3 regions of the Nonomuraea sp. CA-143628 genome follow, and region 1 is predicted to be linked to each of the others. Evidence: riboswitches for the same ligand, from Rfam matches in the RefSeq annotation. Region 1 holds a riboswitch; each other region holds the start of a gene.
What was found. Region 1 has a riboswitch for cyclic di-AMP ahead of ACQP2T_RS14890 (coiled-coil domain-containing protein). Riboswitches for the same ligand answer to the same signal wherever they lie in the genome.
Positions count from the first base shown of each region.

Region 2: linked by a shared signal. The riboswitch ahead of ACQP2T_RS12610 (hypothetical protein) and the one ahead of ACQP2T_RS14890 (coiled-coil domain-containing protein) in region 1 are both predicted to bind cyclic di-AMP.
Region 3: linked by a shared signal. The riboswitch ahead of ACQP2T_RS16520 (C40 family peptidase) and the one ahead of ACQP2T_RS14890 (coiled-coil domain-containing protein) in region 1 are both predicted to bind cyclic di-AMP.

Region 1 covers NZ_CP192072.1:3,178,756-3,189,125, reverse strand. Annotated here, with positions in the region: gene ACQP2T_RS14905 (50S ribosomal protein bL37) at 29-106, opposite strand; gene ACQP2T_RS14900 (DeoR/GlpR family DNA-binding transcription regulator) at 236-1,015, shown strand; gene galT (galactose-1-phosphate uridylyltransferase) at 1,012-2,082, shown strand; cyclic di-AMP (ydaO/yuaA leader) riboswitch at 2,152-2,292, shown strand; gene ACQP2T_RS14890 (coiled-coil domain-containing protein) at 2,297-3,262, shown strand; gene ACQP2T_RS14885 (MerR family transcriptional regulator) at 3,283-4,065, opposite strand; gene ACQP2T_RS14880 (serine hydrolase domain-containing protein) at 4,100-5,632, opposite strand; gene ACQP2T_RS14875 (aminopeptidase P family protein) at 5,864-7,318, shown strand; gene ACQP2T_RS14870 (aminotransferase class V-fold PLP-dependent enzyme) at 7,353-8,537, shown strand; gene ACQP2T_RS14865 (M50 family metallopeptidase) at 8,552-9,856, opposite strand; gene ACQP2T_RS14860 (response regulator transcription factor) at 10,013-10,370, shown strand, end outside.
Region 2 covers NZ_CP192072.1:2,678,262-2,688,631, forward strand. Annotated here, with positions in the region: gene ACQP2T_RS12565 (nuclear transport factor 2 family protein) at 1-132, opposite strand, end outside; gene ACQP2T_RS12570 (SDR family NAD(P)-dependent oxidoreductase) at 135-947, opposite strand; gene ACQP2T_RS12575 (MarR family winged helix-turn-helix transcriptional regulator) at 1,015-1,443, shown strand; gene ACQP2T_RS12580 (CDGSH iron-sulfur domain-containing protein) at 1,539-2,261, shown strand; gene ACQP2T_RS12585 (RNA-guided endonuclease InsQ/TnpB family protein) at 2,343-3,572, opposite strand; gene ACQP2T_RS12590 (aldo/keto reductase) at 3,764-4,567, shown strand; gene ACQP2T_RS12595 (PadR family transcriptional regulator) at 4,570-5,100, opposite strand; gene ACQP2T_RS12600 (MDR family MFS transporter) at 5,157-6,605, shown strand; gene ACQP2T_RS12605 (DUF5302 domain-containing protein) at 6,653-6,853, shown strand; cyclic di-AMP (ydaO/yuaA leader) riboswitch at 7,018-7,153, shown strand; gene ACQP2T_RS12610 (hypothetical protein) at 7,334-8,074, shown strand; gene ACQP2T_RS12615 (alpha/beta fold hydrolase) at 8,200-9,045, shown strand; gene ACQP2T_RS12620 (hypothetical protein) at 9,106-9,477, opposite strand; gene ACQP2T_RS12625 (roadblock/LC7 domain-containing protein) at 9,496-9,870, opposite strand; gene ACQP2T_RS12630 (hypothetical protein) at 9,900-10,370, opposite strand, start outside.
Region 3 covers NZ_CP192072.1:3,532,519-3,542,888, reverse strand. Annotated here, with positions in the region: gene ACQP2T_RS16550 (MFS transporter) at 1-309, opposite strand, end outside; gene ACQP2T_RS16545 (maleylpyruvate isomerase family mycothiol-dependent enzyme) at 772-1,590, shown strand; gene ACQP2T_RS16540 (MarR family winged helix-turn-helix transcriptional regulator) at 1,620-2,111, opposite strand; gene ACQP2T_RS16535 (EamA family transporter) at 2,157-3,119, shown strand; gene ACQP2T_RS16530 (NAD(P)-dependent oxidoreductase) at 3,169-3,810, shown strand; gene ACQP2T_RS16525 (helix-turn-helix domain-containing protein) at 3,903-4,730, opposite strand; cyclic di-AMP (ydaO/yuaA leader) riboswitch at 4,789-4,925, shown strand; gene ACQP2T_RS16520 (C40 family peptidase) at 4,929-5,564, shown strand; gene ACQP2T_RS16515 (GNAT family N-acetyltransferase) at 5,590-6,285, opposite strand; gene ACQP2T_RS16510 (alpha/beta fold hydrolase) at 6,376-7,878, opposite strand; partial or broken gene ACQP2T_RS16505 (NlpC/P60 family protein) at 8,037-8,153, shown strand; gene ACQP2T_RS16500 (hypothetical protein) at 8,324-8,710, opposite strand; gene ACQP2T_RS16495 (RHS repeat-associated core domain-containing protein) at 8,703-10,370, opposite strand, start outside.

The sequences.
Region 1 (10,370 bases):
CGGAGCTCACCGCGGCCGGGCCCGGCCGTCAGTTCGCGTTCGGGCGCTTGCCGTGGTTGGCCTTCTTCTTCTTGCGCGCCTTGGTCTTGCGTGATCGCTTCGCCATGGATACCTCCAGTGATCGGTCCGCTTCCCAACGTCTCGCGCTGTGGTCTACCGCACAACCCGTACGACCTAACATTCCCCAACAAAGTCGTGTCATAATTTGGTGGAATCTGTTGGAAGGAGCGGGGGCGTGCTCGCACAGCAGCGCCAGCAGGCGATTCTCGAACGCGTGCGCAGCAGCGGCGGCGTTCGGGTGGCCGACCTCGTTCGCGAGCTCGGCGTCTCCGACATGACGGTCCGCCGCGACCTCGAAGTGCTCGCCGAGCGCGGGCTGCTGGAGAAGGTGCACGGCGGCGCGACCGCGCTGGGTCCCGGCTCGACCGAGGAGCCGGGCTTCACCGCCAAGTCCGCCCGCCAGCAGCAGGAGAAGGAGGCCATCGCGCGCCGCGCCGCCCAGTTCGTCCGGCCCGGCACCGCGGTCGCACTGTCGGCCGGGACCACCACCTGGGCCCTGGCCCACCACCTCATCTCGGTGCCCGAGCTCACGGTCATCACCAATTCGATCCCGGTGGCCGACGTCTTCCACCGCAACCCGCGCGCCGACCGCACGGTCGTGCTGACCGGCGGCGTGCGCACGCCGTCCGACGCCCTCGTCGGCCCGGTCGCGGTGGCCGCGATCCGGCGGCTGCACGTGGACACGCTGTTCCTCGGCGTGCACGGGATGAGCGTGCGGGCCGGGTTCACCACGCCCAACCTGCTGGAGTCGGAGACCGACAGGGAGCTGGTGCACGCGGCGCACCGGCTGGTCATCCCGGCCGACCACACCAAGTGGAACACGGTCGGCATCAGCACGATCGCCGATCTGACCGAGGCGGACGCGGTCATCAGCGACTCGGGGCTGCCCGAGGAAGCACGCATGGAGCTGGGCGAACGCGCCGGCGAACTGATCATCGCGGAGGACTCGCAGTGAAACGCACCATCACCCACCTGGCCGACGGCCGAGAGCTGATCTACTTCGACCGGCGCGACGACGCCGACCGGAGCGCGATCGACCGGCGGGCGCTCGACCCCAGGCCGATGGCGTCGGAGCTGCGCTACGACCCGCTCACCGAGGAGTGGATCGCGATGGCGGGGCACCGCCAGACGCGTACGTTCCTGCCCCCTGCCGACGAGTGCCCGCTGTGCCCGTCGTCCGAGACGAGGGCTTCGGAGATCCCGGCGTACGACTATGACGTGGCGGTGTTCGAGAACCGCTTCCCCTCGTTTTCCGGAAATTTCGGGACTTACGGGGACGTCGGGGGGCTGAGTGAGGTCCGGCCGGGGGTGGGGCGGTGTGAGGTGGTGTGCTTCACCTCTGAGCATTCGTCGTCGTTCTCGCGGCTCTCCGACGAGCAGGTGGGCCTGGTCATGGAGGCGTGGGCCGACCGTACGGCCGAGTTGTCCGCGATCGAGGGCGTCGAGCAGGTGTTCTGCTTCGAGAACCGGGGCGAGGAGATCGGCATCACGCTGCCACACCCGCACGGGCAGATCTACGCCTACCCGTACGTGACCCCGCGGACCAAGCTCCAGCTCGGCGCGGCCGCCCGGCATCGGGGCGGCAACCTCTTCGCCGACGTGCTGGCGGCCGAGCGGGCCGCCGGGGTGCGCGTGGTGGCGGCCAACGAGCTGTGGACGGCGTTCGTGCCCGCCGCCGCCCGCTGGCCGTTCGAGGTGCACGTCTATCCGCACCGGCAGGTGCCGGACCTGGCCGCGCTGTCGGAGGAGGAACGCGCCGCCTTCGCCCCGCTCTACACCTCCGTGCTGCGGGCGCTCGACGGGCTGTTCGGCGTCGCCATGCCGTACATCTCGGCCTGGCACCAGGCACCGGTGCGGCAGGATCGTGACCTGGCCTATCTGCACCTGGAGCTGTTCAGCATCAGACGGGCGCCCGGGAAACTCAAGTATCTGGCGGGCTCGGAGTCGGCCATGGGCGCGTTCGTCAACGATGTCCTGCCGGAGGAAGCCGCACGCATGCTTAAATCACAGGTAGATCTCTAATTGGTTTCCGCTTGGAGTCGCATGACCTTGGATTTACCACTAATATCCCTTTTCAGCGCCGGCCGAAACGGTCGGTGCTGGCCTAATCCCGGGTGCGTGGCCCGGGAGCCGGGGACCCATCGCGTCTTGGGGTGAATCCACTCAGGTGGTAAGGCGGCATCTCCCTGCCCGAACCCGTCAGCTAACCCGGCCGGCATAGGGAGAGGAACCCTTCGTGGCGGCTGCGTCCCCCTCGAGTCTCGCCATCACTCTCATCACCACCGCTTCCATGGCCTTCGGCGCCTTCACGGCCACGCCCGCCGCCGCCGCCCCCAAGCCCAGCGAGGCCCAGCTCCGCGCGGAACTGAAGCAGCTGGACAAGAAGGTCGACAAGCTCATCGAGACCTACAACCTCAAGCGCGTCGAACTCGCCAAGGCCAAGCAGGATTCGGAAACGACCAAGAAACGGCTGGCCACGGCGGAGGCCCAGCTCGTCACAGCCCAGAAACGGGTCACCGAGCTCGCGCGCCTGCAGTACCAGAACGGCACCGGCGCGCTGCCGAACCTCACTCTGCCGACCGATGCCTCCAGCGCGGCGTTGCTGGACCACCTCGCGGCCGAGCAACAGGCGGTCGTGCAGGGCGTGGCCACCGCCCGTGACGAGAAGAAGGCGGCCGCGGACCAGGCGACCGCCCTGGAGGCGAAGATCCGCGAGGACGCGGCCAACGTGGCCAAGCAGCGGGACGACGCGCAGGGCGTCATCAAGGACATCCAGAAGAAGCTGAAGGGCCTCATCCCGTTCGGCCCCGGCCGCCGCTCGGACGGCAGCTGGGCGCCCGAACTGCCCTCAGGCACCGACAACATCACCGCCCGGATGCGGGTGATCCGCGGGCTGATCCAGAAGGACTTCGCGCTGCCGTACGAGGTGGGCTGCTTCCGCTCGGACGGCGGCGGCGGCGAGCACCCGCTGGGGCGCGCGTGCGACTTCATGATGAGCACCGGCGGCAGCATGCCCAGCGCGGCCAACCAGGCACTCGGCGACCGCGTGGCGGCCTGGGCGCTGGAGAACAAGGACAAGCTCGGGGTCAAGTACGTGATCTGGAAGCAGCGCATCAACCAGGGCTCGGGGTGGAGCTCGATGTCCGACCGCGGCAGCATCACCCAGAACCACCTCGACCACGTGCACATCTCGATGTTCTAGATCTGCCCGGCCGGGCGCGGTCAGTGGGTGCCTGGTCTGGGGATGCGGACACCGGCGGCGCGGAGCTTGGTCTCGACGAGCGCGATCCCCTGGGCCGCGGCCGATCCCCGCTCTTCGCCGTGATGGGCGATCAGCTCGTATCGGGTCGCGGCCTCGGTGCGGGCTTGCAGGCCGGTCACGATCTTCAGGTGTGCGGGATTGGCGAGGAAGTGGTCGGCCATCGCGGTGGCGAGCTCGGCGATGCGCGGATCGTCCGGTTCCCAGTCCGCGGCTTCGGCGCCACGCTTGATCAAGGCGACGAACCGGGTGTCTTCGAGGGCATGCTCGAGATGAGACAGGTAGTCGTCGAAGCCCTCGGGGACCAGGGCCCTGGCCAGCACCCAGCCCTCCCGCGCGGCCGCCGCGTCCGCCGCGGAGAAGCCGAGGCCGGACAGCCGCTCCAGCAGCGCCACAGCACGGTCGGGCAGCAGCGCCCGGTCACCGTCGGCGAGCCGGCGCAGCGTGTCACGCCGCGCGATCAACTCCTCGATCCGATCGTCGAGCTGCCGCTCGACGTCGGCGAGCGCGGCGGCGAACAACGCGGGGTCAGCGTCGAGCAGGGACCCGATCTCGGCCAAGGGCACCCCGGCGGCGGCCAGCGTCCGCACCTGCACAAGCCGCAACAACTCGGCCGATCCGTATCTCCGGTAGCCGGAGCTGTCGCGTTCCGGCTCCTTCACCAAGCCGAGCTTGTGGTAGTGCCGCACCGTCTTCACCGTGACATCGACGAATGCCGCCGCCTGCCCGATCGTGACTCCGTTCATCTGCCAAATCCTGCCTTGTACTCCAGCTCGGCGACTAAGCCGGATCGGCCTGCCCACCACCGAACACCTCGTTGAGGAGCCGTTGCTGAGCGTTCTGGAATGCCGCCGCGATGGACAGGTCGGCGTCGTCCACGCAGTTCAGTGCGGCGACGAGGGTCTTGCTGCCGTCAGGTGTGCTGGACATCAGCGCCGCGTGGCCCACGGCGGCGCCGTTGTGGGAGATGACCGTGCCGCCGTCCGTGGTCACCACGAACACTCCCAGGCCGTAGTCCATGTTCGGGATGCCCGTCGGGCGCGGGGCGCACATCTCGGCCAGCAGCGGGGCCGGCAGGAGCCTGCCGCCCAGCAGCGCGGAGACGAACGTGTGGAGGTCCTGGAGGGTGGAGATCATGTCACCACCGGCGGAGATCCACGAGGGGTTCTGGCGGGTGATGTCGATCGTCTTCTGCTCACCGGCGTCCTCGTACCGGTAGTAGGCGTGGGCGTGCGGCGCGGGGATCTCCGGTGAGGCGTCGGGCACCATGGTGCCCGACAGCCCGAGCGGCTCCAGGATCAGCCGGCGCAGCTCCTCGGTGACCGAACGGCCGGTGACCTTCTCGATCAGCAGCCTGGCCAGCACGTAGTTGGTGTTGGAGTAGCTCCAGCCCGTGCCCGGCTCGAACCGCGCGGGCTTGGACAACGCCAGACGTACCAGTTCCTCCGGCCGGTAGGTCTTGAGCCGGTTGTCCACCCACTCCTTGCCCGTGGTGCCGTAGGGGATGGGGATCCCCATGACGACCGTCCCGTCGTCGTAGACCTCGCCGCTGAAGTTGAACAGCCCGCTGGTGTGCTGCAACAGCATCCGCACCGTGATCCGCTCGTCAAGCCCGAACTCGGGCAGGTAGTGCGCCGCCGGGGTGTCCAGCTCGACCTTGCCCTCGGCCACCAGTTGCAGCACCAGGGTCGCGGTGAAGGTCTTGGTGGTGCTGCCGATCCGGACATGTCCGTTGATCGGGGGTTTGGCGGTCCCGCCCAGCTCGGCCGCCCCGGCGCTGCCGGCCCACTCGCCCCGCTCATCGTGCACGCGCAGCGACACCCCGACGAATCCGGAATCGACGATCTCCTCGATCGCCTTCCGCAGCTCCGGGCGATCCTGCCCGGCCCCGCTGCCTGCGGCGGCTGCCCTGGCGGCGTCGAGGGCTGCGGTGATCTTGCGGGCCATCTCGGCCGCGGCAGGGCTCGGCTGGTCCTGGTGAATCCGGGCGGTTTCGACGGCGATGAGAACGGCGCCGCGGAAGTTGTCGGCCTCGGCCGGGTCCTGCTTCCCCAGCAGGCTCATGGCCGCGGTCAGGGCCGGCAGCACGCGGTCGGCGATCTCGGCCACGGACCTGCCGGCCAGGTCCTTGCCCTTGGGATGGTCGGCGAGCACGTGCCCGATCAGACCGGTGGCCGAGCCCAGCGCGATGCTGCCGTTGGCGGCCATCTTGTGGGGCATGCCGGCGGCGCCGGCGGCGGCCATCAGCGACACGGCGCCGTACGCGGCGGTCCGCAGGGTGCTCTTGTCCTGGTCGGAAAGGGTGATCGTCATGGTGGTTCGATCCTTCGAGTGTGTTAGGTCCGGGGCGGCGTCGTGCCGCTGCGCCGAGCTTCCACCCTGACCCAAGGTCAACCTCAACCGTGATCTGGCTCACAGCTGCGTCGAGGAGGGCAGCCGCGTCTCGCATTTAATGCCATGAAGTCGCTGTTGCAAATAGCATGCAATAGTACATACTACCAATCGCGTGCTCACGAAGGTGAGCACGCAGGATTGGAGGCGTTGATGTCGAACCGAGGCGAGAGCCACTTCGCGACGGCGCGTACGGCGTCGCACGACCCCGACTTCCCGGACAAGCTGCTGGAGTTCATGCGGACCGGCTGGCAAGACCATCCGATCGAGGTACGAGCCCGTCCGGCGACGCCCCACTACGCCCGGCGCCGTGCCGCGCTGTCCGCCACCTACCCCGGGGAAACGCTCGTCATCCCCACCGGGCCGAGCAAGGTGCGCGCCAATGACACGCTCTATCCCTTCCGCCCAGGAAGCGACTTCGCCTACCTCACCGGCGATCACGACCCTGACGGTGTGCTGGTCCTGCGGCCGGCCGGTAGCGGCCACGACGTCGTCCTGTACACCAGGCAGCGCTCCTCCCGCGAGACCGACGAGTTCTTCCGGGACCGGGATGGCGAACTGTGGGCCGGCCGCCGCCGTACCCTGGCGGAGAAGAGCGCCGAACTGGTCATCGAAACGGCCCCGCTCGCCGACCTCGACGCCGCCCTGGCCCGCTGCGCGCCCGGCCGTACCCGCGTGCTGCGCGGCCTGGACCCCCGGGTCGACGCGGCCGTGCCCGCCGTGGACGCCCGGGACCGTGAGCTCGCGGCGACGATCGCCGAGCTGAAACTCGTCAAGGACGAGTGGGAGATCGCCCAACTGCGGGACGCTGTCGAGGCCACCATCCGCGGCTTCGAGGACGTCGCCCGCGCGCTGCCGGCCGACCGCGGCGTGTCCGAGCGCCTCATCGAAGGCGTCTTCGGCCTGCGGGCCCGCCACGACGGCAACGACGTCGGATACGGCTCGATCGTCGGCGCCGGTCCGCACGCCACGATCTTGTGCTGGAAGCGCAACGACGGCCGCACCGCACCCGGCGAACTGCTGCTGATGGACATGGGCGTGGAGAACAACCACCTCTACACCGCCGACGTGACGCGTACCCTGCCCGTCTCGGGGACCTTCTCCCCGCTCCAGCGCGCGGTCTACGACATCGTCCACGCCTCCCAGCAGGCCGGCCTGGAGGCCGTCAAACCCGGCGTGCGGTTCGCCGACGTCCATCTCACCTGCATGCGCGTGCTCGCCGAGGGCCTGGTGGAGCTGGGCGTCCTACAGGTGAGCGCCGACGAGGCGATGGACCCCGGCTCCATGCTCTACCGGCGCTGGACGCTGCACAGCTTCGGCCACATGCTCGGCATCGACGTGCACGACTGCGCCGCCGCCCGCCCGGACCACTATCGCGAGGGCGAGCTCAGTGAGGGAAACGTGCTGACCGTCGAACCGGGGCTGTACTTCCAGCCCGACGACGACCTGGTGCCGGCCGAGCTGCGCGGGGTCGGCATCCGGCTGGAGGACGACGTCCTGGTCACCGCCGAGGGCGCGGTCAACCTGTCCGCCGGCCTGCCACGGCGAGCCGACGAGCTGGAGTCCTGGCTCGCCGACCAGCGAGACGCCGGCCCTCGCCTGCCCTGAGTACCTCACTATGACCAACGCGAGTAGGAGTGCCATGCCGGTACCAGTGAACGTGTCCCGCGCCCGCCAGGAGACCCCCGGGTGCGCCAACGTCGTACATCTCAACAACGCCGGCGCGGCACTCGCTCCGGCGCCGGTGCTCGACGCCGTCATCGATCACCTTCAGCTGGAGGCGCGGATCGGCGGATACGAGGCCGCCGCGGCCGCGGCCCCGAAGGTGAACGCCGTCTACCAGTCGATCGCCCGCCTGATCGGCTGCCGGCCGCACGAGGTCGCCGTGGTCGAGAACGCCACCCGCGCCTGGGACATGGCCTTCTACGCGATGCGCTTCCGGCCGGGCGACCGCATCCTGACCTCCCGCGCCGAGTACGCCAGCAACGTCATCGCCTTCCTCCAGGTCGCCCGCCGCACCGGCGCCCAGGTCGAGGTGGTCGAAGACGACGAGCACGGTCAACTGTCGATCATGGATCTGGAGCGGCGCCTGGACGACGCCGTCAAACTTGTCGCCGTCACCCACGTGCCGACCCAGAGCGGCCTGGTCAACCCCGCGGCCGAGATCGGCCGGCTGACCCGCGCCGCCGGCGTCCCGTTCCTGCTCGACGCCTGCCAGTCCGTCGGGCAACTGCCCGTCGACGTCGCGGACATCGGCTGCGACATGCTGTCGGCGACCGGGCGCAAGTTCTTGCGCGGGCCACGCGGCACCGGCTTCCTCTACGTCTCCGACCGGTTCATCGAGATGCTGGAGCCGCCTTTCCTCGACCTGCACGCCGCCACCTGGACCGACGCGCAGACGTACGAAATCCGCCCCGACGCCCGCCGGTTCGAGAACTGGGAGACCAACCAAGCGGGCAAGATCGGCCTCGGCGTGGCCGTGGACTACGCCCTGAGCTGGGGCATCGAAGCGATCGAGGACCGGGTGACCGCCCTCGCCGTACGACTGCGGGACCGGCTCGCGCAACTGCCCGGAGTGACCGTCCGAGACCGAGGCCGGCGCTTGTGCGGCATCGTCACCTTCACCGTCGACGGCGTGCCCGCCGCCGACGTCCAGCGTCATCTCGCAGCGGCAGGCATCAACACCAGCGTCTCAGCGGTCACCTCCGCCCGCTACGACCTGGGCGCCCGCGATCTCCCCGCCGTGGTGCGGGCATCGGTGCACTACTACAACACCGACGAGGAGATCGACACCCTGTGCGCGACGCTGAGCTCCTGCCGACCCTGACAACCGCCGGCCGGTCAGCCGGTGAGCGTGAGCGGGTTGATCAGGTCGGCGTAGACGAGCAGGCCGGCCATGATGATCATGACGAAGGCCAGGGCGTAGGTGAGCGGCAGCACCTTGGCGATGTCCACGTACGCGGGCTCGGGACGCCGCGTGACGCGGGCGTAGGCGCGCTTGAGGCCCTCCCAGAGGCCGCCCGCGATGTGACCGCCGTCGAGCGGCAGCAGCGGGATCAGGTTGAACATGCCGATCGCCAGGTTGAAACCGGCCAGCAGGTTCACCAGGAAGGCGACCTTCTTCTCTCCCGACAGGTCGGAGGAGAGGATCTCGCCGCCCATGCGTCCGGCGCCCACGACGCCGACCGGGCCCTCAGGGTCGCGCTTGTCGCCGGAGAACGCGGCGTGCCACACGCCGACCATCTTCTGCGGCAGGTTCAGCAGCGAGTCGGCGACCCGGCCGGTGAGCTGGCCCATGTAGCCGATCACGACGCCGAGGCTCTGCTGCTCCATGACCTCGGTGGGCATGACGCCGAGGAAGCCGACGTTCTTGTCGATCTTCTTCGGGTCGGTGGGCGAGGGCCGGTCCTGGGCGATGAGCGTCACGTTGAGGGTCATCGGCTTGCCGTCGCGGACGATGCCGACGGCGACGGGACCGGCGCCGTGCGAGCGGATCAGGCGGGTGGCGTCGTCCCAGGAGGCGATCTTCTGGCCGCCGAAGGAGACGAGCCGGTCGCCGGGCTTCATGCCGGCCTTGGCGGCGGGCGTCGGCTGGTCGGAGGCGCGGCAGTCGGTGCGCTGCTCGCTGATCGGGATCACGCAGGTGTTGGTCTGCGGGGAGACCACCGGGGTCAGCGCGGGCAGGCCGATGCCGACGAGCAGGACCGAGAAGAGGATGAACGACAGCACGAAGTTCATGAACGGGCCGCCGGACATGATGATGACCTTCTGCCACCACTTCTTCCGGTAGAAGACCCGCTCCTCGTCGCCCGGCCGCACCTCTTCCTGCGCCGCGTCGCGGGCGGTCTCGATGAGCCCCTGGAACGGGCCGGTGGAGGAACCCCTGAGCTTGGTGGGATCGTCGCCGGGCCGCGGCGGCAGCATGCCGATCATGCGGATGTAGCCGCCCAGCGGGATCCACTTGATGCCGTACTCGGTCTCACCTCGCCGGATGGACCAGGCGGTCGAGCCGAAGCCGACCATGTACTGGGGCACCCTGACACCGAAGATCTTGGCGGGCACGAAGTGGCCGAGCTCGTGCAACGCGACAGACGCCATCAGCCCGATCAGGAAGACCACGATCCCCGCGAGGTAAAGCCAGTTCATCTAGTCCCGCTCCAGGGCAGACAGAAGGTCCCGACAGCCCCAGAGTAGTCGAAGTCATCACACCTCGATGGCTTGCGCACCCTTTGCCGCAGCGCCACATTCCGTTGACAGTACGCGATCGGGCGATCACTCTGGGGGATGACGGAGGTGGGAGCCTTGATCCGGATTCTGGTCGCCGAGCATCTGCCGCTGGTCCGGCGCGGTTTGGTGGCATCGCTCGACGCGGAGCCCGACCTGCGGGTGGTCGCCGAGGTGGGAGACGCGGACGGCGTCCTGCCCGCGGCGGCCGCGTGCGCGCCCGACACGGCGGTCGTCGATCTCGACCTGCCCGGCGGGGGCGGCCTGTTCCCCGCGGCGCGACTGCGCGAGCGGGGCTGTCACGTACTCATCCTGTCGGCGCAGCCCAATCCCGGTCAGGTGCGCAGGGCGTTCGCCACGCACGCGCTCGGGTTCATGAGCCTCGACGTCGCGCCCGAGCGGCTCGCCGAGAGCCTTCGGCTGGTCGCCGCCGGAC
Region 2 (10,370 bases), 500 kb from region 1:
CAGGATGAAGCCGAGCGGCCCCACGAGGGTGAAGTCGGGCACGGTGAGCGCGTCGAGCGCTTCGGTGTCGCCGCGGCGCTCGGCCGCCATCCACTGCCTGCTGAGTTCGTCGAGTCGCTGGTCGATGGTCATGATCAGATCTCCTGTCTCTCCATGGGCTGGCCCTGGCGGTACATGCGAGCGGGCTTGTTGCCCGCCGCCTGCCCGCCGTCGATGGGCAAGGTCACTCCGGTGATGAACGACGACTGGTCGGAGCAGAGCCACACGACCGCCGCGGCCACCTCTCCTGATTGGCCGACGCGCCGCATGGGCGTCGACAGTCCGGCCAGGCGCTGCGCCTCCTCGCCCGCCGCCTCCAGGTGGTGGGTGAGGATCGGGCCGGGGGCGACCACGTTGACGCGGACGCCCTGGTCGGCGTAGTCGAGCGCGGCCACCTTCGTCAGGCCGATGATCCCGGCCTTGCCCGCCACGTACGCGCTCAGGCCCGAGTGGCCCTGCACCCCGGCGAGCGAGGCCATGTTGACGATCGAGCCGCCACCTGAGGCGAGCATGGCCCGGATCTGGTACTTCATGCCGAGGAAGGTGCCGCGCACGTTCGTGCGGATGCCCCGGTCGAAGTCGTCGGGATCGATGTCGGCCAGCGGCGCGGGCATCGGCCCGTCGGTGGCGTTGTTGAAGGCCGCGTCCAGCCGGCCGAAGGTCTCCAGCGCCCGCTGGACCAGTCGCTCACTCGATGCCGCGTCGCCGACGTCAAGGGATACGGCCAGCGCTTGTCCGCCGTCGAAGCGGATGTCCGCGGCGACCTGTTCGACCGCCTGCGTGTCGCGGGCGCCGAGCACCACGGCGGCGCCGGCCTGGGCCAGGGCGCGGGCGGTGACGGCTCCGATGCCGCGGCTGGCCCCCGCCACGACCGCGACCTTGCCACTGAGGGAAGAGTTTGGCTGCATGTCCTTGACGATAGATATCGAAGCATTAGATGTCAAACGGTTAGATGGCACTGCTAAACTCGGCGGCATGATGCCACCCGTCCGGCCGCCGATCGGCCTGCTGCTCACCACCACCGCCAGGACCCTGAGCCGGGCCTTTGACGACGCGCTCGCCGCCGCCGGCGGGTCGGCCCCGGTCTGGCAGATCCTCGTCACGATCAAGTCCCGGCAGCTGGGCAACCAGCGCGAGCTCGCCGAGGCGGTGGGCATCCAGGGGGCGACGCTGACCCACCACCTCAACGCGATGGAGAGCGGCGGCCTGCTGACCCGTCGCCGCGACCCCGCCAACCGGCGCGTCCACGTGGTCGAGCTGACCGAGGAAGGGGAGCGGTTGTTCCATCGGCTGCGTGAGGTGGCGATGGCCTTCGACACTCGCCTGCGCGCGGGGCTCAGCGAGGAGCAGACCGCCTTGTTCGAGGAGATTCTCACCCAGCTGGCGCAGAACGTCCGGGACTAGACAGGCGGTCAGACCGGGCTCAGCCTGCGGGTTTCGGCCGATCCCTGCCGGGAAGCATGGTCCACGGCCCCCCGCCCGCGCGAGGTGGGAGACGTATGCGCATCGAGGTGACGCCCGACGGTCCCTACGTGGTGACCGGATCGGTCCCCATGGCCAGGCAGGTCATCGGCGGCGACGCGATGGGCCAGTCGACGAAGTGGGTCCAGGGCGAGGACTATCCGGTCGCGGAGTCGTACGAGCTCTGCCGCTGCGGCCGTTCGCAGAACAAGCCCTACTGCGACGGCAGCCACGAGCGGGTGCGGTTCGACGGCACGGAGACCGCCTCGCAGCGGTCATACCTGGGGCAGGCGGAGGAGCAGACCGGGCCCGAACTGGCGCTCACCGACGCGCCCGCGTTCTGTGCGTTCGCCCGCTTCTGCGATGCGGACGGGCAGGTGTGGAAGCTCCTCAAGATCCCCGGACAGGGCGAGACCGCCGCGCGACAGGCCGCGCACTGCCCGTCGGGCCGGCTCACCGCCTGGGCGTCCCGCTCGCCGCTCGAACCCGAGCTGCCGCCGTCCCGCTCGCCGTTCGAACCCGAGTTGTCGCTGTCCCGCTCGCCGATCGAGCCCGAGTTGCCGCCGTCCATCGGCATCGTCGAGGACGAGGTGGCGGGCGTGGGCGGGCCGATCTGGGTACGCGGCGGCATTCCGGTCACCTCGGCCGACGGCCAGAACTACGAGGTACGCAACCGCGTCACGCTCTGCAGGTGCGGAAACTCGAGGAACAAGCCGTTCTGCGATGGCTCGCACGTGACCATCCGCTTTACCGGCGCCTGACCCCGGTTCGACCTCACCCTCGCTTGCCGGGGCCTGACCCCGCTTCGACCCCACCTCCGCGCCATGAGGAGGATGGGTTCATCAGCTACCACCGGTTGAAGCTGGTGGTTTGCTCTCACGGTCCCGTCTGGGTGAAGGGAGGCCGGTAGCGTGTGGCTGGTTGATGGCAGCCCAGTCCGCTGCGCCGCGTGTGGCGATATTGCGGGCCGCGATGTGGTCGGCGTGCCCAGCGAGGCCACACCTGGTGCAGACGAACCGGCCCCGCGCCGGCCTGTTCGCCCGGCTGACATGCCCGCACTCCGGACACGCTTGCGAGGTGTAGGCGGGGTCGACCAACACGAAGGCGACCCCGGCACGGGCGGCCTTGTAGCGGGTGAAGGTGATCTGCTGGGCGAACGCCCAGCTGTGCAGGGTGCGCAGCTGGAACCGATGAGCCCTTACCCGGCCGCGGATGCCCTGCAGATCCTCCAGGGCGACACCACGACCGGTGCGTTCGGCTTCACGCACCACATGCTTACTGATTTGGTGGTTGAGGTCGGTCATCATCCGGTGCTCACGACCGGTCAGGCGGCGCAGCACCCGCCGCGCCGCCGACGTCCCCTTCTTCTGCAGCCGACGACGTTGCCGGTGCCGCCGCTCCCGCAGCGTGCGGACGTGGCCGTTACCGCCGACCGGGCCCGTCAGGGCAGGGCCGGGCAGCACCGCGCCGTCGCAGGTGACCGCCAGGTTCGCCACCCCTTGATCCACCCCGAGGAAGCCGCCGACCGGCTCACGCACCGCCGGCTTGGGCAGGGTGAGCGCGACCTGCAGCAGCCACACCCCGCGCCAGCAGATCACGTCGACCTCCCCCACCGGCAACGCGTCCACGACCTTGAGATCTTCTGGGCGGCCGGTGTAGGGGACGGTGACGCGGCCGCTGGGGGTCCACAGCGACACGGTCCGGGCGTCACGATTCCAGCTCATCAGCCGGGCGTCGTAGGGGACGGCGCCGTGCGGGCGGAAGATGTGCGCGCGTTTCTTGCTGGCCCGCCGGTTGGCGTAGGCGCCGGCGACCCGGGCGATCGCCCGCACGGCCGCTTGCGAGCCCAGCCCGGCCACCTGCGCACGCACCTCGTAGTAGGCCAGCCGGTGCAACTCCACCACAGTGAAGGTGCGGTGCTGCCAGGCCAGCCGGGACACGACGGTGGCCGCCTCATTGCACAACAGCACCGTCGCCGCCAAGGCGTCGGCCTGGGCTGGGGTGGGTGTGAGTCGCAGTTGCACGATCGTGGGCAGGCCGGTGCGTTTGGTGGCGGAGCGGCGGATCGCCAACGCGCACCTCCTGTAACAGTACTCTCACCCACCGCACATATTACCGAACGTGACCGAGTCTTTCCATACTGTTTTCGAGAGGAGGGGTGGCGCTTCCTCCCGGCCCTAAAGGACCGGGTCTCCGCGCCACCATTCAGATGAACACACGATCTATTGGCCAGACCCGTGTCGGCGCCATCGGGCTAGGCGCCATGCCCATGTCCGTAGCGGGGCACATGCCCGACGAAGCCCAGTCGATCAAGACCATCCACGCGGCGCTCGACGCGGGAGTCACCCTCATCGACACCGCCGACGCCTACACGCCGTCGGCCGACCAGGTGGGCCACAACGAGCGGATCGTGGCCAAGGCCCTGGCGAGCTGGAGCGGCGACACCGGCGACGTGCTCGTGGCCACCAAGGGCGGCCACACCCGGGTAGAGGGCGGCGGGTGGCAGGTCAACGGCCGGCCGGACTACCTGGCCGAGGCGTGCGAGCGCTCCTTGAAGGCGCTGGGGGTGGAGGCGATCGGGCTCTATCAGCATCACCGGCCCGACCCCGCCGTGCCGTACGAGGAGACGCTCGGCGGCCTGCGCGACCTGCTCGACGCGGGGAAGATCCTGATGGCGGGCATCTCCAACGCCAACCCGGAGCAGATCAGGCTCGCCCACGAGATCCTGGGCGGGCGACTGGCCAGTGTGCAGAACGAGTACTCGCCGAAGTTCCGGACCAGCGAGCCGGAGATCGACGTGTGCGCGGAGCTCGGGGTGGCGTTCCTGCCGTGGTCGCCGCTGGGCGGCATCAGCTCGGCGTCCGAGCTCGGCGGCAAGCACACGGCGTTCGGCACGGTGGCGGCGGCGCGGGGCGTGTCGCCGCAGCAGGTCTGCCTGGCCTGGGAGCTGGCGCGCAGCCCCGTGGTGATCCCCATCCCGGGGGCCAGCAGGCCGGAGAGCATCATCGACTCGGCCGCCGCGGCCGACCTCGTCCTCACCGATGAAGAGCTGTCCCTGCTTTCCTAGCCCTACTGCGGGTGGGCTGGGGCCGGTTGGTCGGCCGGCTCCAGCCCGCGCAGCTCGGCCAGAGTCTCGTCGGCCCAGGCGAGCGCCGAACGGCTCTGCGCGAGGCCGAGGCTGAGCGCGTACCTGCCGAACTTCGACGGGTCTTTGCACTCCAGGACGGCCAGCCGCTCCCGGCCCGCCGCCCTGATGCGCTCGACCACCGCGATGGCCGACTCCTTGTCGAGCAGCGGAAGCAGGAACGCCTGGAGAGCCACCTCGCTGCGTATCGCACCGGCCGGTTCGTGCTCGACCAGCCAGGAGCGCAGCTGCTCCGCGCCCTCGGGCGTGATCGCGTACATCTTCCGTCCGCGCGCCCCCTCCGACTCGACCGCCACCAGCCCGTCGGCGGCCATCTTCACCAGCTCCGGGTAGATCTGCGTGTGCCCGGCCTGCCAGACGTGATTGAGCGACCGCTCGAAGGATTTCGCCAGGTCGTAGCCGCTGGCCGGCCCCTTGGCGTCGAGGAGCCCGAGCAGCGCGATCCGTAGGGACATGTCGGCCAGCATAGCAATGGCTTGACATGTCAATTCTTACATGTCACTCTCCACACGTGAATACTGACATGAAGCGCAGAGGCGATGGCCTCCTGCTGGTCGCCGTGCTCGGCGGCATGTTCTTGGGAATGCTCGACCAGACGATCGTCGGTACGGCTCTGCCACGGATCATCACGGAGCTGGGCGGCGTCGATCTCTACACCTGGGTCGTCACGGCCTACCTGCTGACCTCGACCGTGACCGTGCCCCTCTATGGAAGGCTGTCGGACCAGCACGGCAGGAAGCCGCTGCTGTTGATCGGCATGTCCGTGTTCCTCCTGGGCTCGGCGTTGTGCGGGGTGGCGCAGGACATGACGCAGCTCATCCTGTTCCGCGCGTTGCAGGGCTTGGGCGCGGGCGCGCTGCTGCCGCTGTCGATCGCCCTGGTGCTCGAACTGTTCCCGCCGGAGAAGGGCGGGGCCCGGGTGCAGGGCGCGATGGGCGGGGTGATGGCGCTCAGCTACCTCGCCGGGCCGTTCCTGGGCGGGCTCTTCACCGACCACGCGAGCTGGCGCTGGGCCTTTTATGTGAACGTGCCGATCGGCCTGGTGCTGATCGCGATCATCGTGCGGCGCCTGCCGCGCCAGTCGGGGCATGGCGGCGGGCGGCCTGATTATCTGGGCATCGGGGTCTTCACGGTGGCCATCAGCGCGCTGCTCATCGGCCTGACCGAGAAGGGGCTCGACGGCCACACCTGGACCAGCGTCCCGGTGATCGGGCCGATCGTGCTGGCTCTGGTGTCGCTCGTGGTGTTCGTGGTGGTGGAGAGGCGGGCCGAGGCGCCCATCATGCCCATGCACCTGTTCCGGAACCGTACGTACACGCTGGTCAACGTGACGTCCTTCTTCACCGCCTTCTGCATGTTCGCCGGTGTGGTGTTCCTGCCGCGCTACTTCCAGGAGGCGCTCGGCGCCAGCGCCACCGAGTCGGGGCTGCGGATCTACCCGCTGACCCTGGCCATGGTGGTGGGCAGCATGGTCGTGGGCGCGCTGATCAGCCGGACGCGCGTCTACAAGCCGTGGCTGGTGGCGGCGCCGTTCCTGCTGGTCGTGGGCACGCTGCTGTGCGCCGGTCTGACGCTGGACACGCCGCCCTGGGTGCTCGTCGGGTGGATGGCGCTGATCGGCCTCGGCATGGGCCCGATGCTCTCCGGCCTGACCGTGGCCGTGCGGGACTCGGTGCCGCCCCAGTACATGGGTACGGCCTCGGCCAACCTGACCTTCTTCCGCCAGATCGGCGGCTCGGTCGCCCTGGCGCTGGCCGGCACCGCCTACACCTCTGTCATCGCCACCGAGGCGCCGCTGCACGGGCTGGCCGCCGCGCACGCCTCGGCCGCGGCCCTGGTCATCCCCTCGCTGGGTGTCGTGGGCGCCCTCGTGGCGCTGGCCGCCCTGATCGCCATGCCCGGTGCGCGGATCGACCGCGAAACCCCGCAGCCCAAGGTCGAGGCCAGTTTCGCGTCCTGAGCGCCGTCATGCGAAGCTGTCCTTGTCCCCAACACCAGGAGGTCCTCATGGCGGAAACACCGGAGCCGGAAGTCGACGAAACTCCCGAGGACGAGATGAAGCGCAAGTTCCGCGAGGCGCTGGAGCGCAAGCGTAACCAGCATGCCGACTCGAGCGCGGGTGGCAGGGGCAACGACCCTTCCAAGATTCACGGCGCTCACGGGCCCGCCGCCAGCAAGCGTTCTTTCAGGCGGAAGAGCGGCGGTTGACCTGAGCTTTTCTGGGGGTACGGCATGCCGTACCCCCTTTTTTCTTGACCCTCTAGGTAGATCTTCGCCCGTTTCATGGGCTTATGTTTGCCTTTGTCCGGTTTGCTCCCTATAGTTCATGGAGTTACCAGCCGGTGACTTTGGGGCTTCAACAGGGGAGTACCAACCGGCAGGCGCCGAATCCCGCTCGCGGGAACCGGGGAACCAAACGTTCCTTAGGGGTGAATCCGACCGCGGTCGGTAGGGCATCTCCACGTCCGAACCCGTCAGCTAACCCGGTAGGCGAGATGGAGAGGACACCTACCGCATGCGTAACCCCCGCGTCGTGCCGCCAGCCCGCGTGTTGTCGTCCGCCGACTGACCGGCGCCTTCCCCCGCTCTTCCACGCTCCGCGTAGCGCCCGTTTGGCGTTTTGCCCGGCTACGCCCATCTTTCGCGAGCGCAATCCCCTTGTTCCCGTATAAAGGACTTTGCTACTCCATGTCTGTTCGATCTGCCATGCTCACCGCCGCAGTCGTCGGTGCGATCTCCATCGGCGCAGGCACCGCCGCACACGCCGACACCGGCAGTGACAAGAAGGTCCTGCTCAAGGGCAAGACCACCGCGTCCTACTTCTGGGACGACTCCTCCGGCCGCGCCGGGGACACCGGGTTGCCGGCCAGCGGCAAGCCCATGCAGAAGGGGCTCGCCGCCAGCCCGAGCTGGCCGCTCATGACCGAGGGCTATGTCGTCTACAAGGGCAAGAAGATGCCCTTCTTCGTCGGCGACCGCGGCCCGGGTGTGCCGTCCTCCAGCGGCGTCATGCTCGACCTCGACGCCAAGACTTTCGCCGCCCTGACCGGTGGCCGCTTCAACTCCAGCACGCTGGGCGTGGACGGCAACGGTGGCGCGGGCCACATCAAGATCGACTACGTCATCACCAAGTGGGGTAGCGGCCCGGGCAAGAAGAACTACCCGCTGCCCTACTCGACCGGTTCGTACGCCGTCGTGGACCACAACCCCGCCAAGCCCCCGAAGATCGTGACCGAGGGCGACAAGCCCGCCGCGGTCAAGCCCGCTCCCGCCAAGGCTGTGCCGGTGGCCGCCAAGAAGGCCGACAAGGCTGAGGAGAAGATCGTCGAGTCGAACGCCATCGGTGGCGCCGCCGCGGCGGTCGCGCTGGCCATGTTCGGCGGCTCGACGGTCGGCCGCGAGCGGATCCGCAAGCTCGTCCGGCGCTGACGGCCGTCAGGTCCGAAGACGGTCTCGATGACGGCCGTCAGGTCTGGAGCCGACGGCCTTGATGGTCGTCGATTTCGAGGCTGACGGTCTTTGCGTCCCGGGAAACAGAATGTCATTCTGACCTCGTGACCACGCTTGCAGCCGCGAACGGCATCGAGATCGCGTACGAGTCCTTCGGCTCACCCGGCGGACGTCCCCTGCTCCTCATCATGGGGCTCGGCGCCCAGCTCATCCACTGGGACGACGAGCTCTGCGAGCTCCTGGCGGAGCAGGGCCATCACGTTGTCAGATTCGACAACCGTGATTCCGGACTTTCCACACACCTGCACGACGAGGGCGTTCCCACACTGGGGACGTCCTCTTCGTATCTGCTGGACGACATGGCCGACGACGCGGCCGGGCTGATGGACGTCCTCGGCTGGCCCGCCGCCCACGTCGTGGGCGCCTCGATGGGCGGGATGATCGCCCAGACGCTCGCCATCCGGCACCCCGAGCGGGTGCTGACCCTTACCTCGATCATGTCGACCCCTGGTCCGGACGTGGCCCCGCCCACGCCGGAGGCCAGCGCGGTGCTGCTCGCCGCGCCCCCGACCGATCGGGAGGCCGTGCTCGCCCAGTCCTTGAGGACCTGGGCGGTGATCGGCTCACCCGGCTTCGACATGGACCGGGAACGCATCCTCCGGCTGTCCGGCCAGGCCTACGACCGGTGCTTCGACCCGCCGGGCACGACCCGGCAGCTGGCCGCGATCATGGCCTCCGGTGACCGCACGGAGCGGCTCGGCACGCTGGGGATCCCCGCCCTGGTCATCCACGGCGAGGCCGACGCGCTCGTCCCGGTCGCCGCCGGCCACGCCACGGCGGCGGCGATTCCGGGCGCCACGCTGCTGACGTTCCCCGGCATGGGCCACGACCTGCCCCGGCCGCTCTGGCCTGAGATCGTCAGCGCCATCACCAAGCTCACCACGAGCTGACATACCAGGGATGGTCGGTGGCTCGTGTCCGCCGCGCCCGGACACGAGCCACCGGGTCTCTCAGACCTCCAGCTTCTCCTCGATGCCGCGTAGCTGGTGCCGGGCCAGCGCCAGATTGGCCCGTGACCGGTCCAGGGCGAGATAGAGGAAGAGCCCCTTGCCGCCGCGGCCGCTGATCGGCCGGATGATGTGATACTGGCCGCTGAGCGTGATCAGGATGTCCTCGATGGCGTCCTTGAGCCCCAGCGAGTCCATCGTGCGCAGCTTGGCCTTGACCACCTCCGTGTTCCCCGCCGCGGCGACCTGGAGATCCAGGTCCTTGGAGCCGCCGAGCGCGCCCAGCGCCATGCCGCTGCCGTGATCGACGATCACCGCGCCGAGCGAGCCGTCGATCGTCATCATCTCCTTGAGAGAGACGTCCATGCTGGCCATGCCTTCCTCCGTTCAGGCTCAGTGAATCCGTGCTGAGATGGCGGCCACGCTGGCCGCCGTCTTGCGCCCCTCCAGCCGGAGCAGCCCGAGATTGGTGCCGGGCTCAGCCAGGACTGCGAGGACGATGGTGGGGCCCGCCGCGTAGAAGGCGGCGAAGCCGGCGGTGCCGGAGATGAGCGTCTCCTCCAGTACGCCCTGACCGGTCATGATCGTCATTCGCCTGCTCAGCGCGAGCAGCGCCGCCGACAATGCGGCGACCTGCTCGCCACTGCCGTCGGCGTTGTCGCAGGCGATGCTCATGCCGTCGACCGTGCAGGCGACGCTCCCGCTGATGTCCGGAGTGCGCTCGCGCAGGAGAACCATCTCCCTGAGCACTTCTTCACGCAGCTCCACCGGTGGCCTCCTTTGCGGGCGGGGGAACCTCATGTCAGCTCCTCCAGTGCCTTCTTCAGGCGCATCAGCAGGGCCAGGTCCGTGGGGTCCGCCGTGACCGGCGGGCCGAGCGGCAGGCCGGGGGCACGGGGATCGTGCGGCGGCCGTTCACCGGTGGCTACCCGCCCCCGATGCGGCAGCGCACCCCGCCCGTCTCCGTCGCTCTCTGCCGGGCCCGCACTCGCGGTCCCCGCCGCGCGCTCACTGGCGCTCCCCGCCCTGTGCTCACCGGCGGTCTTCGCCGCGCTCTCTTCCGGGGCTCGCGACGTGCCGCGCGTGGCGGCGCCCTTGAGCGGGCCGTCTGGGGCGTGCGTGGTCGTGGTCGTCTCCACGGGCGGTGCCAGCAGACCGGCCGCCGCCATCCTCCGTACGGCCAGCAGCACCGAATAGCCGGACCTGCCGATCCGCTTGGCCAGGTCGAGCGGTGTCGCCTCGGCCCCCGCCCCGGTGACGACCTCCCA
Region 3 (10,370 bases), 350 kb from region 1:
CTGCAGCAGGCGGGCGGCGACGAGCTGGGCCGGGTTCAGCGCGATGCCGCACAGCAGCGACGCGATCGTGAACGCGACCACGCCGCCGATGAACATCCGCCGGTAGCCGTACCGGTCACCGAGCCGCCCGCCGGTGATCATGCCCGCCGCGTAGGTGAAGGCGTAGCCGCCCACGATGAGCTCCAGGGCGGCGGGGCTGGCGTGCAGCTCGCGTTCGAAGGACGGCGCGGCGACGTTGACCACGAAGAAGTCGAACTGGGCCATGAACCAGGCGGACAGAAGCACGGCCAGCGTCCCGCCGAATCTCATTCCAACCACGCTAGTGGGGTGGCCCCACAGGGTTTCCCGGGGGGGGTTCGTCCTACGACCGTCTCAATCCGTGTGACGGTCTGTGGTGGCTGGGGTCCTTAGGAGAGATACCTCCTCCGGAGGAGAAGAGGAACCGGCCCATGGTGGCTGGGGTCCCTTGGGAGGGATGCCCCGTCCGGAGACAAAAACGCACGGTCCCTCGTGGCTGGGGTCTCTCGGGAGGGCTACCTCCTCCGGAGGCGCGGAGGAGGACGGCCCGTCGTGGCTGAGGTCCCTAGGGAGCGATACCTCCTCCGGAGGCGCGGAGGACGACGGCCCCTCGTGGCTGGGCGGACACCCCTTCGGAGGAGCGGAAGAAGGCGGCCCGTCCCGGCAGAGGCCCCGGGAGGGACACCCCCTCCGGGGGGCGGAGGTTCGTGGGTGCCGCTGGCGGGGAGCGGGTGGGGCGGGCAGAGTGAAGGCATGGATCATCTTTCCCACTTCGGCCAGGAGATCCGCGCGTTCGAGGCGGCGTGCCGGGCCGCTGACTCCGGTCTGGTGCCGTCCTGTCCGGGCTGGGGCGTGCCCGATCTTGTCATGCATCTGGGCGGCGTGCACCGCTACCTGGTGTGGGTCATCGGCGACCGTCTCACCGAGCAGCCGGATCCCGCGGACCTGTCCTTCCTCGGTCTGCCGGCCGATCCGGTGGGCTGGCCGGATCCGGCGGGGGCACCGGCGACCGGGCCGCTGCCGGCCGGGCTGCTCGACTGGTTCGCGGAGGGCGCCGCCAAGCTGGGGGCCGCGTTCGCCACCACGGATCCGGGTGTGCCGGTGTGGACGTGGTCGGGTGAGCAGAGCGTCGGATTCTGGTTGCGGATGCAGACGATCGAGGCGGCCATCCACCGCTGGGATGCCGAAATGGTGGCGGGGACCGCCGGGCCGATGGACGCGGAGCTGGCGGCCGACGCGGTGGGGCAGACGCTCGAGGTGATGGCCCCGGCCCGGCGGGCCTGGACGGCGGCGCCGCCCGGAGCGGGAGAGACGTACGGCTTCCGGCAGAGCGACGGGCCGGGGCGGTGGACGGTCCGCTTCGACGGAGATGACGTGAGCCTCGTAGACGAGACCGACGTGAGCCACGTAGAAGGGGCCGACGTGGAATCGGACGGCTGTGACGTGGAGGTGGTCGGGACCGCGTCGGACCTCATGCTGTTCCTGTGGCACCGCATCCCGTACGAGCGGCTCGACGTGCACGGTGACCGGGCCGTGCTGGACCGATACTTCACCCTCGTCCCACCCGTCTGAGCGATCCCCCGGCATGCGGTGTTCGCCGTTCAGTCCAGCGTGTCGCCCAGTGACTCCAGGAGCTCCTTGAGCTCGCCGGCCAGGGCGGCGCGCCGGGGCTCGGGGAGCGCGGCGAGCAGGCGGCGCTCGGTCTCGACGTGATCGGGCAACACCCGGTCGATCAGCTCCCGCCCCTCTTCGGTGAGGGCGACATAGACGACTCGGCCGTCCTTCTCGCTGGGCGTACGGGACACCAGGCCCCGGGACTGGAGGCGGTCGAGGCGCTGGGTGATCGCCCCCGAGGTGACCATGGCCGACTTCATGAGCTCGGCCGGGGTCAACGACCGTCCATTGCGCCGCAGCGTGGCGAGCACGTCGAACGACGCCGAGTCGAGCCCGTGAGCGCTGAACGTACGGGTCAGCTCCGTGCCGATCAGCCGCGACAGCCGTGACAGCCGCCCGATGATCGCCATCGGCGACACATCCAGGTCAGGCCGCTGCTCGGCCCACTGCTCCAGCACCCGGTCAACATGATCAGTCACAACTCCACCCTATCGGATGTCTTAGCGGTGAGATACATTGTCTTAGTGCTAAGAAATCGACTTGCCCTGATCATGGTGACCGCGCTGGCCCCGGCCTTCTGGGGGACCACCTACCTCGTCACCACCGAACTGCTGCCGCCCGGCCGCCCGCTCCTGGCCGCGGTCGTCCGGGCCCTGCCCGCCGGGCTGCTGCTCCTCCTGCTCACCCGGCGCCTGCCGCAAGGAGTGTGGTGGTGGCGCGCGTTCGCGCTCGGCGCGCTCAACATCGGCTTGTTCTTCGCGCTGCTGTTCATCGGCGCGTACCGGCTGCCCGGCGGGGTGGCCGCGACCATCGGCGCGGTGCAGCCCCTCCTGGTCGCCGGCCTGTCCTCCGGCCTGCTCGGCGAGCGCCTGTCCGCGCGTACGGCGATCGCCGCCGTGGCGGGTGTGGCCGGTGTCAGCCTCCTCGTACTGCGGGCCGACGCCCGGTTGGACGCCGTCGGCATCGCCGCGGCGGCCGGGGGCGCGATCGTCATGGCCACCGGAGTCGTCCTCAGCAAGCGGTGGACCTCACCGGCGCCCCTGCTCGCGACCACCGGCTGGCAGCTGGTGGCCGGCGGCCTGCTGCTGCTCCCGGTGGCCCTCCTCGTCGAAGGACCGCCGCCCGCCGCACTGACCCCGGCCAACCTGACCGGGTACGCCTACCTCGCCGTCATCGGCTCGGCCGTCGCCTACTCCCTGTGGTTCCGGGGGATCCGCGCCCTCTCCCCCACCCACGTCACCTTCCTCGGCCTGCTCAGCCCGTTGGTGGCCACCGCGCTGGGCTGGCTCGCCCTCGGCCAGTCGCTCACCATCGCCCAGATCGTGGGCGGGCTCGTCGTCGTGGCGGCCCTCATCGCGGCCCAGACCAGCCGCCCTCGTCGCGGCCCAGAGCCTCATAACGACCCAGACCCTCGTAACAGCCCAGAGCAGAAGCCGTCAGGTCAAGCGGACGCGCACGCCGGTGATCGTCTGATCCCCACCCCCTGACCGTCCGATCCCCACCCCTTCATCTCTTACTGCCGATCAAGGAGAAAGCATGCGCATCACCGTGTTCGGAGCGGCGGGCAGCGTCGGCTCTCGCGTGGTGGCCGAGGCGCTGTCCCGTGGCCACGAGGTCACCGCCGTCGTACGCGACCCGGCCCGCTTCCCGTCACTGCACCCCGGCGCCCATCCCCAGGTCGGCGACGCCGCTCATGTCGAGGACGTGACCAGGCTCGGCACCGGTCGGGATCTCGTGATCAGCGCGACCCGCCCGCCCACCGGCCGCGAGCACGATCTCGTCACGACCGCCAAGGCGCTGCTGGCGGGGCTCGCGGGGACCGGCGTCCGGCTGCTGCTCGTCGGCGGGGCGGCCGGGCTGACCGTTCCCGGGTCCGGCGGGCGTACCGTGCTCGACGACCCGCGCTTCATGTCCGACGCCTACCGTGACATCGCGCTGGCCTGCGACGACCAGCTCAAGGCATGCCGCGCGGAGACCGGTGTGGACTGGGCGTACCTGAGTCCGGCCGCGCTGCTGGCGCCGGGCGAACGTACCGGCGTCTACCGGCTGGGGGCCGACGAGCTGCTCATGGACGCCGAGGGGAACTCGGCGATCTCCATGGAGGACCTCGCGGTCGTGCTGCTGGACGAGGCGGAACGACCCACGCACCACCGGGTCAGGTTCACCGCCGCGTACTGACGCCACCCGGCGCCACGAACGGCAGCCGGCATCGCTGACGTCAGCGGACGTCAGCCGCCCGCGCGGCGGGCCCGCACCATCCGGCGGCGGCATCAACGGTTCCCGATCAGCCGTGTGGTCTCGTCGTCGGCGGGGAAGTACGCCTCGACGGCGACCCCTTCGAGGGTGATGTCGAACGCCGCGCCGAACGTCGTGATCGTACTGAAGAAGCAGAGCTCGTCCCCCCGATGCGTGATCCGTACGGGCAGCGCGATGTCGGCGGGGTCGGGCAGCGGCGCCTCGCCATCGTCTCCATAGGCCAGCAGCTCCTCGTAGAGCGCGCTCAGCTCCGGATCCCCCGCACGGGTGACCTGCCTGGCGAGCCGGGGCAGCAGGAACCCGCGAACCTGCGCCAGGTTCCGCACGCGCGGCGCGAACCCGTCCGGGTGCAGGCCGAGTCGCATCATGTTCACCGGCGGCTCCAGGAGGGCCGGGGCCACGTCGTCGAGGAAGACGTTCATGGCGTCGTTGGCCAGGAGCAGGTTCCACCGGTGGTCCAGAGCCATCGCCGGATACGGCTCGTGCCCGCGCAGGATCCGCTGGAGCGCCTCGTGCGCCTTGCCCAGGTCGGGGTCGTCAAGCGGGCGCTCGGGGTAGATGGGCGCGTACCCGGCCGCGAGCAGCAACCGGTTGCGCGCACGGAGCGGCACATCGAGCTGCTCGGCCAGGCGCGACACCATGGACCGGCTGGGGATCGTCCGCCCGGTCTCGACGAAGCTGACGTGGCGCGCGGACACGTCGGCCTGGAGGGCCAGGTCGAGCTGCGTGAGCCCGCGCCGGTGCCGCCAGTCCCGCAGTAGGTCCCCTATCGGCTGATCCATGTGCATAGTGGCCGGTTCTACCTGGCCCGCCGGGGTGGTGTCGATTACCTGCCATGTCATGCCCGCCTCGTTGACTGCCCGATTTTAGACAGTTTACAAGCCTTTGACCGTTTTGTTAGTGTTCGTCCCGCCTAATCCACTCACCCGCGTGGAGCCGGGGACCCAAGTTCCCTCTGGGGCGAATCGGCATCGCCGTAGGGCCACTTCCAGGCCCGAGCCCGTCAGCTAACCCGGTAGGCCGTATGGAAGGACACAGCAGTGGCTCCCCTCGCCATCTGCCTGGCGGCTGCCGTCGCCGGGCTCACTCTGGCCGCTCCGGCTCACGCCGCCCCCACCACCCCGGCCGACCCCACCACCCCTGCCGGCCCCACCACCCCTGCCGGCCCCACCACCCCTGCCGGCACCGAGAGCAAGCCCGTCCAGCCGATAAGCCAGACCACTCCGGCCTGGAAGGTCGCCCTCAAGTTCGCCATGAAGAAGCGCGGCATCCCGTACGTCTGGGGCGGAACCAGCGACAGCGGCTACGACTGCTCCGGGCTCATGCTCAGGGCGTACGAGCGCGCCGGGATCGAGTTGCCGCGCACCACGACGGAGCAGTACGCCGCGTACTCCAAGAAGATCTCCTGGGACCACCTCAAGCCAGGCGACCTGGTCTTCTTCCACGGGCTCGGGCACGTGGGAATGATCTCGAAACCCGGATACATGGTGCACGCACCGCACACCGGAGACGTGGTCAAGGAGGAGAAGCTCTCCGACTGGCGCAGGGACTCGTTCGCGGGCGCCGTACGGCCGGACCCCAAGGGCGTGCGGCTCTCCATCGAGCAACGCAAGACCGCCATGCTGGCCACCAGCCTGCGGCCAACGGCGGGGGCCCTGCAGATCAAGGTCCGCTAGCGCCCCGGCTCAGCGACGGAAGCCGTCACGGCGTGCGGAACCCCCGGAAGGTCACGGGCTTGCGGGTCTCGAAGCCGAGCCGCTCGTACAGGGCGATCGCGCCGGTGTTCGCCTCGGCCACGTGGATGAAGGGCCGTTCGTCACGAGCCACGATCCGCGTGACGAGCGCACCGACCAAGCGGGCGGCATGGCCTCGCCCGCGTGCCTCGGGGGCGGTGCAGACGGCGCTGATCTCTGTCCACCCCGGCGGCCGGAGTCGCTCACCCGCCATCGCCACCAGGGTGCCGTTGTCGCGGACGCCGAGATAGGTGCCGAGTTCGCGGGTACGCGGCCAGAACGGCCCCGGCTTGGCCCGCGCGACGAGGTCGAGCATCTCGGGCACGCTGTCCCTGTCGAGTTCGACCACCTCGGTGCCGGTCTCGGCGGGGCGGCGACTGCCGCCGGACCAGGTCATCTGGCGGCCTTCGAGGACGAAGACCGGCTCCCAGTCCGGCGGTGGCACCGACGCGCAGCTGAACATGTCGGCGAGCTCGCCGCGGCCGAGCAGCCGGGCGAGGTCGGCCCACTCCCGCTGATCCGGGTCGGCGGTCACCGCGGAGAAGGTCGCGACATCCGGCTGGTAGGTGGCCGCTCCGCCGAGCCGGCGGGCATGGTGCGCGTGGTGACCGCGCAGCGATGCGCCCACCGGGTCATCGAGCGCGGTGGCGTCCCGGTTCGCCATGGTGCTGTGCCTCTCGTGTCGTACGGGGCTGACGCCGGCCCAGCCGGCCGGCGATCAGGTCCAGCCGGTCATCCTACGGGCACAAGGCAGCTACTTCGCCCGGCTGGAAAGCGGCGAGTGGCAGGTGATGTCGGCGGCGGGCAGGGTGCCGTCGCCGAAGTAGGTGTTCACCGCGTTCTCCACGCAGATGTTCGGCAGGCGGCCGAAGATGCCGTGCATGCGCACATCCTGAAGGGTGACCAGGCGGGAGGCGGACATCGCCCGGTGCAGGTTCACGCCTTCCTGGTAGACGGTGCGGGTGTCGCGGGTGGCCTGGACGATCAGGGCGGGGACATCGTTGCGCACGATGGTTCTGGGCTCGCGGGGCGGCGCCCAGAACGCGCACGCCGTGATGTTGTTCGCGTACGGTCCGAACACCGGCTGGTCGGCCCGGCTGTGCTGGATGTTGCGCCAGTACCATTCCGGATCGCGCGGGACGGCGGCGTCGCCGCAGATCACGGCCGCCTGGCTGGACAGGTCCCGCGGCTGCCCCTTCAGCATGAAGCGCAGTTCGTCGTCGAAGTCCTTGCTGGGCTGGATCGCCTTGCCCGCGGCCGCGTCGGCGATCTGCCGCACCCGTCCGGCCAGGTAGGGGTTGTAGCGGGCGTCGGGCAGCAGCGTGAACAGCGTCATGGGCAGAAAACGCTCGTCGAGGAGGTGCTCGCCGATGCGGATCGGCGACCTGGCCGACTGTTCGATCAGGTCCTCGACCCGGGCTCGCACCTGCTTCCCGGTCGCGCCGAGGTGGTATTCGGCGTCGCGGGCCGCGGTCCAGTCCGCCCAATCGTCGAGCGCGGCCTCGTTGAGCGGCGCGCTGTTCCTGATCGACCCGGCCATGTAAGCGGCCGGATCGATCGCGCTGTCCAGCACGATCCGGTCGCTGCGCCGCGGGAACATCTGGGTGAAGACCGCGCCGATGTAGGTGCCGTAGGACATGCCGAAGTAGGAGAGCTTCGTCTCACCCAGGGCGCCGCGGATGATGTCCATGTCCCGCGCGGTGTTGCGGGTGGTGATGTGGGCGATCCTGTCGCCCTCCTTCCGCGCGCACCGTCGCGCGAGATCGGCCTGAGTCCGTACGGAGTCGAGGAAGTCTCCTCTGTCCAGCCCGGCCGACCAGAGCATGTGCCCGATGGGCCACGCGCAGTCGATCGCTTCACTCCGCCCGACGCCCCGGGGATCCATGCCGATCAGGTCGCAGCGGGAGGTGACCTCGGGACTCATCGCCCCTCTGATATAGAGCATGAAGTGCAGGCCCTCGCCGCCGGGTCCACCGGGGTTGGAGAGCATGGCCCCGCGCCGGTGCTCGGTGTCGGTCGCCTTGAGCCGGGAGATCGCCACCTTGATCGTGCGGCTCCGCGGCTCGGCGTAATCCAGCGGCACCGTGACCTCGGCGCATTGGGCACCCGCCTGGTCCAGGGCGGCATCCCCGCAGGCTGTCCACTCGACATCCTGCTCGTAGAAGCGGCTTAAGGTCTCGGCGCCGGCGACCCCGGTCCCGGTCAGCACCCCGGCACCTACCGCCAGCGCGGCGAGCACAGCAGCTACCCGTTTCATTCATCGTCCTCAGATAAGGGGATTTTGGGTACGCCACAGCCCTTGGGCGCACCTCAATGGCATGCAAGCAACCGTAGTTGACTAATTTCCACTTAGTCAACCTGAGTTGCTTCTGTGCCTGAGTGTCGGGCAGGCGCGCCTTCATCTGCTCCGGGCTCATGCTCAGGGCGTACGAGCACGCCGGGATCGAGTCGCCGCACACCACGACGGAGCAGTACGCCGCGCACTCCAAGAAGATCTCCTGGGACCACCTCAAACCAGGTGACCTGGTCTTCTTCCACGGCCTCGGGCGCGTGGGAATGATCTCGAAACCCGGATACTTGGTGCACGCACCGCACTGCGGGCGGCCCGCGCCCTCAGCTGCAGATTCCCGCCCCGTAGCGCCTCGGCGGGTCGCCGTCTCCGGCAACCGCTCGACAGCGGCCGGCCGGCGAGCGGATGGAGGTCACACGGTTCTTCTCGTCTTCTCCTCCTCCACCAGCCATGGCGGCTTGGCCTTCTGCGGCGGCCGGTACAGCCGTTTGACGGTGATCGCCAGCGGGACGAGCGAGACGACGATGAGCAGGACCACCACCACGTCGAGGACGTCACTCTGGGGGAGCCAGCCGTAGGCCAGCGCCAGGGTCCACATCGCCAGAGCGATGGCGGCGGGGCGCTGGGCGAAGCCGAGGTTGCGGAACTCCCTGGGCAGCTCGTGATCGAAGTAGCGGCGCGACCAGCCACTGGCCGCGCCCGCCCGGTGGAAGCGGGCGTGGTTGACGAGCGCGGCGACGGCCGCGAGGGCGGTGACGAGCACCGCCCACACGGGCGCCTGGGGGAAGGCGTCAGCCAAAGAGCTTGTTCCATCCCTTCTTGATTCCGGAGCCGATGGATTTGGCGGCGTTGATCACGGGTTTTCGGGCTTTGTCGTAGCCCCAGATGGCACCGTCGCCGACCCAGCCGCCGACCACGCCGCCGACGACCGCTCCGCCGAAGCCGCAGGCGACCGCGAGCGTACCCGCGCTGACCGAGCCGCACGCCCCCGCCGCCACGGTGGCCCCCAGATAGGAGCCGCCGGCGGCGAAGCCGCCGCGAACGGACGCGCGGGTGACCTTCTCACCGGTGTTGAGGTCTTCGCGGCCGGCGTCTCTGGACCATTGGGTGAGCCCGCCGTCGACGGCGGTGGCCACGAAGCCGAATCTGTTCAGGATGCCTCCGGCCTTGCCCAGGCGGCCGGCCCACTTGATGGCGCGAGCCTCCGTCCGCAGGGCCCTGACGTCGTACCACTTGCCGACAGCGCTGAAGAGCCAGCGGAAGCCGACCCAGCCCTTGGGCATGTTGCGGGCGGTGTTCCTGAGCGCGTCGGCCTTGGCCATGCCGTTGAGGAAGACGCTCATGCTGCCCTGGTTGAAGTACTCGGATCCGGCGCCGAGGCCGTAGGCGAGCCAGCCGAGCGCGGTGACCTTCTTCGGGTTGACCGAGGACCAGAGCGTGTCCTGCGTGGTCTTCTGCAGCGGAGTGTAGACGCCGCCGCTGGGGCCGGAGCGGTGCGGCGCGCCGCCACCGCCGCCGCCTCCACCACCGTGACCGCCGCCACCGCCGCCGTTCCCGCCGCCGCCGAGGAGCGAGAGAAGCCCGAGCAGGAAGAGGACCCACCACGCCCACCACCACTTGCCGTCCGGGTCGGTGAAGGTGACCGGGTTGTTGTTGGCGTAGGAGTAGCCGTTCATCTGCTGCGGATCCTTGTGGTCGATGACCGGGTCCACGCTGATGAAGCGGCCGATGACGGGGTCGTACTCGCGGGCTCCCAGATGCACCAGGCCTGTGGCGGAGTCGTCGGTGCCGCCGACGAAGCCGCGTTCACTCGGCCACGCACCGCCCTGGAGTTCGCCCCTGAGCTGGCCGAACGGCTTGTACCTGCGCTGGGTCACGGACTGCGTGGCCGCGTCGATGGCCAACTCCCCCGTGCCGTGGTGATCGTTGGCCACGAAACTGACGCCCTTGACCGTCCTGACCGCGACCTGGACGGTGTCGTGGACGTAGAAGCGGGTGCCCTCCACCTTGTCGGCCGCCTGGTCGAGGCGGAGCTCCATGCCGGGCAGGTAGAGGGTGGTACTCCCGGGGTCGCGGCGCAGCAGCCGGTTGCCCTCGACGTCGTAGACGTAGCTGCTGACCTTGCCGCCCTCGGTGACCTTGCTCAGCCTGCCTTCGGCGTCCCATTCAAGCTTCTGGGCGTTGCGGCTCGTGGTGTTGCCGATGGCGTCGTAGGTGAAGGTGTCGGTCCGCGCTCCGGCCGCGCCGGTCTGCTCCACCGAGGTCAGCGTGTGCGGCTGGGGCGAGCCGGGCGCCGGGTAGCGGTACGTACGGACGGTGTCGGTCGTGCCGTGTTCGACCTCCTTGGTACGGTTGCCGGTCACGTCGTAGGAGAAGGACTGCCAGTACGGCTGGGACCCGCCCATGGTGGGGGTCTGCGCGCACATGGCAGTGGCCTGGGTCCACGCCTCGGTGAGCCG